2 regions of the Amycolatopsis sp. CB00013 genome follow, and region 1 is predicted to be linked to the other one. Evidence: riboswitches for the same ligand, from Rfam matches in the RefSeq annotation. Region 1 holds a riboswitch; the other holds the start of a gene.

Region 1 (4,388 bases):
CGACCGTCGACTGGTCGCTCCCGCTGCTGGTGGTCTACGAACTCGCCGCCGGGTTGGTGATCGGCCTGGCCTTCGGCTGGGGCGGGGCGTTCGCGCTGCGCCGGGCGGCGCTGCCCGCCACCGGTCTGTACCCGCTGGCCACCGTCGCGGTGTGCGTCGTGGCGTACTCGAGCGGGCAGCTCGCCCACGCGTCGGGCCTGCTCGCCACTTACGTCGCGGCCCTGGTGCTGGGGAATTCGAAGCTGCCGCACCGGTCGGACACGCTTTCCTTCGCCGAAGGGCTCGGCTGGCTCGCGCAGATCGGCCTGTTCGTGCTTCTCGGCCTGTTCGCCTCGCCGGGCAGGATCTTCGAGAGCCTGGTCCAGGGCCTGGTCGCGGGAGCGGTCGTGTTGCTGCTGGCGCGCCCGTTGTCGGTGCTCCTGTCGGCGCTGCCGTTCAAGATCCCCTGGCGAGAACAGGTGTTCCTGTCGTGGGCCGGGTTGCGCGGTGCGGTCCCGATCGTGCTCGCGCTGATCCCGCTGTCGTCCGGGGTGCCCGGCGCGCAGGAGCTGGTCGACGCGGTGTTCGTGCTGGTCATCGTGCTGACGCTGCTCCAAGGGGCGACGTTGACCCCGCTCGCGCGAGCGCTCGGGCTGGCCCAGCACGCCGAAGCGCACGAGATCGACGTCGACTCCGCGCCGCTCGACGAGATGGGCGCGGAACTCCTGCAGGTCCGGATCAACACCGGGTCGAAGATGCACGGCGTCTACCTGGCCGAGCTGCGCCTGCCGGTGGGGGCGACGATCAGCCTCCTCGTCCGCGACGGCACCGGCTTCACGCCGAACAAGAACACGCGGCTTCAGGAACGCGACCAGTTACTCGTCGTGACCACCTCCGAAGCCCGTGACGCGGCCGAACGACGCCTGCGGGCCGTCGACCGCGCGGGCCGTCTGGCCAGGTGGAAGGGCGAATCCGGCCAGTAGGTCACGAACCGGCACCAGCTGTTCGTCGGTTGATCTCAGAAAATTCTTCCCTTCTGTACTCCTTTTGGATTACTTTCCCCGCAATCGACTCCATCGAATGGGTGAGTGTCACGGGGTAAGGAGTACGCAAGGTGACGAAACTTCCTGCGCGGTTCGCCGGTCTGGGGGCCTCGGTGGCACTCGTCGGGGTGGTTCTCGCCGCCCCGACGGCCACGGCGGCCGGTGCCTTTCCCGCGTTCGGGCTGCCCTTCGAGACGGGCCAATCGGTCTACTCGGCGGGGATCCACTCGGACAACGGGAACTCCGGCGTGAAGAACGCCATCGACTTCAGCCCCGGCGACAGGACCGTTCGCGCCCCGCTGGCGGGCACTGTCCGGATCCAGCACTGCTCCGGCGGCGACTGGGTGACCGTCGACCACGACGGCGGCTGGCGCACCGGGTACTACCACATGGAGAACATTTCGGTCACCGACGGACAGAAGGTCGTCCCCGGCGACGCCCTCGGCCGGACCGGCAACGCGCTGCCCTGCGGTGGCAGCAGCACCGGCGCCCACGTGCACTTCACCTTGTGGACCCTGCCCACGGCCGCCGCGCAGGGTGGCGACTCGCGCGACTTCGGGGTCGGCGCCGGCAACTGGAACGGCAAGTCCTACGACGAGGTCTCGACCACGGTCGCCGAGGCCTACGGCGAGGCGGTCGACGGCAAGACCTTCGGCGGCTGGCAGTTCACCGCGGGCACCGATCAGTACTCGGGTACCGCGACCGAGGTCTCCTCCCGCGCGACCATCGGACTGCCCGGCCGTTTCCGGGTCTGACCTGCCGTTGCCCGGCGCGGCGCGGCGCCGGGCAACGGCTCTTCCCGCTTGCGGAGTACGTGAGCGGCGTCTCAAGATGCGGACGAGGGCTGGCTCGATCGCCCGCCCATCCGCTAACTTCGTCCGTAGGTCACGAGTGTCAGCGTCAAGCCCCGGCTAGCTGACCGGCAACCCTCCTTCCGCGGTGGGGTGCCCCGGGTGAGGACCTGGCTCGTCGCGTGGTGCGACGGGCAAGCGCGGGATCCTCGTCGGGTCCCCTGGCCCGGAGGATGATGATGACTCTCGCTCTCGAACGCACCGGCACCCCTGCTGAAACCGTTGCCACGCAAGAAATCCCGACGGTCGCGGGTGCCGGTCTGCGGGTTCCGCTGGTCACCGGCGGCGACATCGGTTATGCCAACCTCGATCACGCGGCGAGCGCCCCCTGCCTGGACAAGGTGCGGGCCGCGGTCGACGAGTTCCTGCCCTGGTACGCCAGCGTGCACCGCGGGGCCGGGTTCGCCTCGCAGGTCTCCACCAAGCTCTACGAGCGCACCCGCGGAATCCTGCGAAACTTCGTCGACGCTCGATCGACCGACACCGTCGTGTTCACCCGCAACACCACCGATTCCTTCAACCTTCTCGCCCGCAGCCTGCCGAAGCACACGTCGGTCGTCGTGTTCGACACCGAGCACCACGCCGCGCTGCTGCCGTGGAAGGGGCCGAACGTTCGCCGGATCGAGACGCCGCGCACCCGCCTCGCCGCGGTGTCCGCTGTGGACGAAGCGCTCGCGGACTGCCCGCAGGGGCCGCGGCTGGTCGTGCTCACCGGCGCGTCCAACGTGACCGGGGAACTGTTGCCGGTCAAGGAGATCGCGGCCGTCGCGCGGCGGCACGGCGCCCGGATCGCGCTCGACGCGGCGCAGCTCGCGCCGCACCGGAAGATCTCGGTGCGCGAACTGGACGTCGACTACGTCGCGCTGTCGGGCCACAAGCTGTACGCGCCTTTCGGTGCCGGCGCGCTGATCGGCCGCGCCGATTGGCTGCGCGCGGCCCAGCCGTACCTCGCCGGCGGCGGAGCGACGAAGCTCGTCAGCCGTGACTCCGTGGTCTGGAATTCCGGACCTGAGCGGCACGAAGCCGGTTCCCCCAACACTGTCGGCGTCTACGCGCTCGGTGTCGCCTGCGAGACGCTGGCCGCGAACTGGGACGGCGTCGTCGCCCACGAAGAGGAACTGCTGGCGCGGCTGCGTCGCGGTCTCGCCGCCATCCCCGGCTTCGCCGAACTGCGGCTGTTCGACGCGCCGGTCGACCGCGTCGGCACGCTCAGCTTCGTCGTCGACGGCTTCGACCCTGGCTGGCTCGCCGCGGTCCTTTCCGCGGAGTACGGCATCGGCGTGCGGGACGGCGCGTTCTGCGCGCACGTGGCGACCAAACGGCTGATCGCCGTCGCCGGTTCGACGGGCCAGCAGGCCGTGCGCGTGAGCCTCGGCCTGGGCAGCACCACCGAACACGTGGACCGGATCGTCCTGGCGTTGCGCCAGATCGTCGCCCGTGGCGCCCGCTGGCAGTACGAGAAGCCGGAAGGCCGCTGGGTGCCGGAAAACGATCCGCGCGAACTGCCCCCGTTCTGCGCCTGACCCACTACCCTCACCCCGCATGGGGAACGAGCGACCGCGTTACTGGTTTCCGCTGGCGCTGCTGGGATTCGCCCAGCTGGCCGTGGTGGCCCTGTCCGTCGGCACGCGCCGGTCCGAAGGGTGGTTCGCCTACGTGCCCAACGGGGACGGCGGCATGTTCGGCTCCGTCCAGAACGCGGGGACGCCCCTGACCGCGGTTTCGTCCGGGGCCATCGGCAGGATGGACAACTGGCTGTTCGCCGTGTTCGCGGTCTACCTCGGCACGGTGCTGTTCTACGCCCTTCGGACGAAGACCATGCCGTGGTGGAAGGTCGCCGCGATCGCGGTCGGCGGACTGGTCGCCATCGCGCTGGCCGACCTGGTCGGCCACTGGGAATTCGATCTCGACGGCGACACCCGGAGCGCGATCCTGCTGACGATCGGCCTGGTGCTGCTGGCCTGGCTGGAACGCAGCGTGCTGGTGCTCGTCGTGGCGGCGGCGTTCGTGGTCTGCGCGGTCGTGCCGCCGCAAGGACAGCTCGCGCTGGTGCTGTCGTCGCTGGTCGCGCTCGCCGGGGCGTTCGCGGCCCTGCTGAGCAGGCCGAAGGCGGCCGCCGAGGAGGCCTGAACCCGCTCAGTGGACAATGGGGGAGTGAGTACAGAGCCCGAAACCGCGCCACCATCGCCGCCGCTGCCCAAGAAGCGCGTCGCCGTGGTGTTCGTCGTCGCCGCGGTGCTGTGGGGGATCGACCTCCTCACCAAGCAGATCGCCGTGTCCACGCTCGAGGGCAAGCAGCCGGTCGAGTTCCTCGGCGGGCTCGTGTACTTCCAGCTGGTGCGCAACCCCGGTGCCGCCTTCTCGATGGCGACCGGGCTGACCTGGGTGCTCGCGCTGGTCGCGATCGCCGTCGTGATCGCCATCGTCTGGCTGTCGCGGCGGCTGCGCTCGGTCGGCTGGGCGATCGGCCTCGGCCTGGTGCTGGCCGGAGCGCTCGGCAACCTGACCGACCGCA
Region 2 (4,388 bases), on a different contig from region 1:
GGTGCCCGCCATCGTGACGTCGCGCGGTCTTGCGACGCCCGCGAGTTCGACCAGGCCCTTTTCGGCCTCAAGCCGCTCGTCCGCGTCGAGGTGGTCCGGCAGCCTCTTCATGACGGTGACGATCCGGTCGATGCCGGCCTCGGCCAACGCGCCGGTGCTGGCCGACTCACCGGTCAACGGCGCGACGGGATCGATCGTCGTGCCGTCGCGCGCCCGTCTCGAATTGAGCGCGAGCGCTCTGCCGGCCACTCTCTGAGCCTCTGCTCGAGGCACTCGAGCCACATGCTCGTAGAAGGCGGCGATCGAGTTGTATCCGTAAAGGTCTCGGACCCCACGTGACTCGATCTCGGCCAGGATCTGGCCGACTTCGGCGAACAGACGTCGCCCTTCGCGTAGCCGTGTCTGCAACTCGTCGAGGAGCAGTTCGGCGTCACCTTCCGGCAGGTTGAGCGGGAAGGCCTTGGGATTGTTTTTGCTGGTCATCCCTCGATTGTCGAGGCAGATTCGAACGAATGCACGGTATCGATCGGGTGGATGATCATTACGCTCCGCCTGCGCTGACCTGCGCCGATCACACGGGAGTGGGATACGTGTCGGTTCGAAAACGCCATACGGATGGTGGGGGCGGGATCACAGCTCCGCGGTCAGCCGGTCATCCGGTCCCACTCCTCGCGGAGCACCCCATAGACGACGGCGTCATGCACGCCTCCGGCCCAGCGTCGAGCGCGCCGGAACCGGCCTTCCTCCACGAACCCCAGCCGCCGCCCGACGGCGATCATCCCCGGGTTCCCCGAGAACGTGGCGAAGTCCAGGCGGAGCGTGTCGGTGCGAGCGAACAAATAGGTCGTCCACAGGCGCAAGGCCTCGGTGCCGTACCCGCCGCCCCAGTACCGCTCGTCGTAGATCGCCAACCCCATCCGCCGCCAGTCGGTCTGCCTGCTTTCCCAGTACCAGCTGACCCTGCCGATCAACCTGCCGTCCTTCAGATCGCATACGGCGAGGCTGGTGCGAGGATCGACGGGCTCGGTCTTGGGCGTGGTGAGTTCGCGTGCCGTCGAGTCGGCCGCCGCCGCGGTCGGGGTGCCGAAATAGGGCCCGTTCGTTTCATGCCAGGGCCGCGTGGGATCGAGTAGGTCGCGAAGCGGTCGGAGGTCGCCGGGCCTCCAGTCGCGCAGCCGGACTTTCTCGCCTTCGAGTACGACGTCGTCCACCGGCCAATCGTGGCCCACCGGGGCTGGTTACGATCGTCGGGTGACTGAACTGCTCGGTCCTGCGGAGATCAGGGCGCTGGCGGCCGAGCTGGACGTACGTCCGACCAAGAAGCTCGGCCAGAACTTCGTGCACGATCCCAATACGGTGCGACGCATCGTCGACCTCTCGGGGGTCGGCGAAGGCGACGTGGTGCTGGAGGTCGGGCCGGGCCTCGGCTCGTTGACCCTCGGACTGCTCGCGACCGGCGCCGAGGTCGTCGCGGTCGAAATCGATCCCGTGCTGGCGGGGCGGTTGCCGGATACCGCGGCCGAACGAGGCGGGGCCGACCGACTGACGGTCGTCGGCGCGGACGCGTTGCGGATCACGGCCGACGACCTGCCCGCGCGTCCGACGGCGCTCGTCGCGAACCTGCCGTACAACGTCGCGGTTCCGGTCGTACTTCATCTGCTTGCCGAACTGCCGTCGCTGACCAGCGGTCTCGTGATGGTCCAGACCGAGGTCGCGGACCGGATGGCGGCCGGCCCGGGGAGCCGGACTTATGGCGTCCCCAGCGTCAAGCTCGCTTGGTACGGAAAGGCGCGCAAGGTCGCCGCGGTGCCTCGCGCGGTGTTCTGGCCCGTTCCGAACGTGGACTCCGCACTGGTCGCTTTCGAACGGGGCGAGGTGGTGTCGTCCGTGGACCGGGAGCGATTGTTCGCGGTGGTCGACGCCGCCTTCTCCCAGCGGCGGAAGACTTTGCGTGCCGCGTTGGCGTCATGGGCCGGCTCCGCCGAGCGCGCGGGGGAGCTGCTCGAGAAGGCGGGAATCGACCCCAAGACCCGCGGTGAACAGCTGGATGTCCACCAGTTCGCGCGGATCGCCGCGGCCGCCGGTTGACCGCCTGTCTCGGATGTGACCGGCACCGCGTGAACGTCCGCCGGACTTCTCTCGATTTGTATGCGCCTGCATTGTCTTAGCAGGTAGCGCGCCTGACGCAAGCCGAAGTCACCTGCCTGCGTTCCATTATATGGACAGCAGATCCTGTATGATGGACGCGACCAGACGTGTGATCTGCGCCTACGCGCTTGCTTTCATCCAGTGGGATCGGTTTTACTCAGTGAGCCATCCCGAGCGACTGAGAGACCTGGCTCGCCGAAGTCGCAGCAACCACCCTCCACAGGGCAGGTGCTACAGCCAGGACCGATGGAGGCTGTGCCTAATGAACAGGGTCACCCACCCGCTCCTGCTGACCAGGCGACGTGTCGTCGATGAAGGTCGCCGCACGGTAAGTGCGTGTCGACGCTCCACCGTTACTGCCTGAGTCCTTCTCCCTTACCTCTGAAAACCGTCCGTTTCCGGACGGTCACTCGGTGACGGTCGGCGCGCTCGAAAGAAGCAGCGCCCCATTCGCATGGAGCCTCTCGTGATCACTGTCGAAAACCTGTCCAAATCCTTTCCCCTCAACGGAAATCCCGTCGTTGCGCTGCGCGACGTGAGCGTGGACATCCAAGCGGGCTCGCTGTTCGGAGTCGTCGGCCCGGCCGGCTCCGGCAAGTCGACCCTCGCTCGTTGCATCGGTCTTCAGGAGCGTCCCGACCGTGGCGTCGTCCGCCTCGACGGCCTCAACACCGGGACTCTCGACGGACGCCGTCTGCGCGAGATCCGGCGGCAGGTCGGCGTCGTGAGCACCAAACCGGAATTGCTCGCCGAGCGCACCATCGCCGGCAACATCGCTTCGCCGCTCGAACAGCTCGGTCTCGACGGGCCGCAGCGGCGCAACCGGGTCGGCAACCTGCTCGACCTGGTCGGGCTCACCCCCCGGGCGGGGCAGCGGCCGGGCGACCTGTCCGAAGGGCAGCTGCGCCGAGTGGCCATCGCCAAGGCGCTGGCCGCCGGGCCGTCCGTGCTCTTGGCCGACGACCCGACCGCCGGCGTGCAGGCCGAGGAGTCCGGCGCGGTCCTCACCGTGCTCGATCGGGCCCGTGCCGAGCTCGGAGTCACCGTGCTGCTCACCACTCCCGACGCCGGCGTGGTTCGCCGTGTCTGCGACGACGTCGCGGTTCTGGAAGCCGGGGCGATCATCGAACGCGGGACCGTGCTCGACCTGGTCTCCGACCCGAACAGCCGTACCGCGCAGGCGCTGCTTCCCGCGATCGAGACCGGGCGTGCGCAGGCCTCGAAGTACGACCGCGCGGTGGACGTCGTGCTGGTCGGCTTCGCCTCGGTCGGTGCGTTGCTCCCGGAGGCCGCAGGTCGCTTCGACGTCGAACTCGCCACCATCGGTGGTGGCCTGACCCGGATCGGCGACACGCCGGTGGGCCGGTTCCGTCTCGGTGTCCGTGGTGAGCGTGCGGACGCCGCGCTCGCCTGGATCGCCGAACGCGGCGGCCACGTGACCCACCCGGTCCGCGGACCGCAGGGTGTCGCTGCCTGATTCCTCCACGAACGGGCCGCCCAGGACGAAATCCGTCCCGGGCGGCCCGTTCGTGTCCGACTCGTCCTGTTCTCTTTTCTCCTGGTGACAGCGCAAGTGGAACGGCCACGTAGGCTTGACGGGTGCTCGCCGTCGTACCGCCCCCAGTAACCGTCAGGGTTCCCGCCAAGGTCAACCTGCACCTGTCGGTCGGTGACGTACGCCCGGACGGTTACCACGAGCTGGTGACCGTGTTCCAGGCGCTTTCTTTGACCGACGAGGTGACCGTCGCGGTCACCGAGGATCCCGGTGTCGAGGTCTACGGCGAAGGCGAAGGCTCCGTACCGACAGGGGCGAACAACCTCGCCTGGAAGGCGGCGCAGGCGCTGGCGGCACACGTCGGCAAGGCGGACGGCGAGTCCAAGGTCAGGGTCGTACTGCGCAAAGGCATCCCGGTGGCGGGCGGGATGGCCGGTGGCAGCGCCGACGCGGCCGCGACCCTGGTGGGGCTCGCGTCGCTTTGGAAGCTCGACATCTCCCGAGACGAACTGGCGGGTATCGCCGCGAAGCTCGGCAGCGATGTCCCGTTCGCGCTCTACGGCGGGACCGCGTTGGGCACCGGCCGAGGTGAGCAGCTGGTGCCGGTCTTGTCGCGGCACACCTTCCATTGGGTCCTGGCCTTCGACCAGCGTGGTCTTTCGACGCCGAGGGTGTTCGGCGAGCTGGACAAGTTGCGTGAAGAGGGCAGCCCGCCGCGGATCGGTTCGCACACCCCGGTCGTCGA

What was found. A riboswitch is a leader RNA that binds a small molecule or an ion and turns the genes downstream of it on or off. The one in region 1 is predicted to bind S-adenosylmethionine.
Region 2: it holds a riboswitch for S-adenosylmethionine, as region 1 does, so the genes downstream of both, AMK34_RS10865 (methionine ABC transporter ATP-binding protein) here and AMK34_RS37675 (aminotransferase class V-fold PLP-dependent enzyme) in region 1, are expected to answer to the same signal.

The regions. Positions count from the first base shown of each region.
Region 1 is NZ_LIWC01000007.1:171,693-176,080, forward strand. Features, by position in the region: gene AMK34_RS37665 (potassium/proton antiporter) at 1-962, shown strand, start outside; gene AMK34_RS37670 (M23 family metallopeptidase) at 1,094-1,777, shown strand; SAM riboswitch class IV at 1,906-2,020, shown strand; gene AMK34_RS37675 (aminotransferase class V-fold PLP-dependent enzyme) at 2,053-3,396, shown strand; gene AMK34_RS37680 (hypothetical protein) at 3,416-4,003, shown strand; gene lspA (signal peptidase II) at 4,028-4,388, shown strand, end outside.
Region 2 is NZ_LIWC01000002.1:199,170-203,557, reverse strand. Features, by position in the region: gene AMK34_RS10880 (DUF222 domain-containing protein) at 1-483, opposite strand, end outside; gene AMK34_RS10875 (GNAT family N-acetyltransferase) at 645-1,211, opposite strand; gene rsmA (16S rRNA (adenine(1518)-N(6)/adenine(1519)-N(6))-dimethyltransferase RsmA) at 1,252-2,088, shown strand; SAM riboswitch class I at 2,311-2,401, shown strand; gene AMK34_RS10865 (methionine ABC transporter ATP-binding protein) at 2,615-3,625, shown strand; gene AMK34_RS10860 (4-(cytidine 5'-diphospho)-2-C-methyl-D-erythritol kinase) at 3,748-4,388, shown strand, end outside.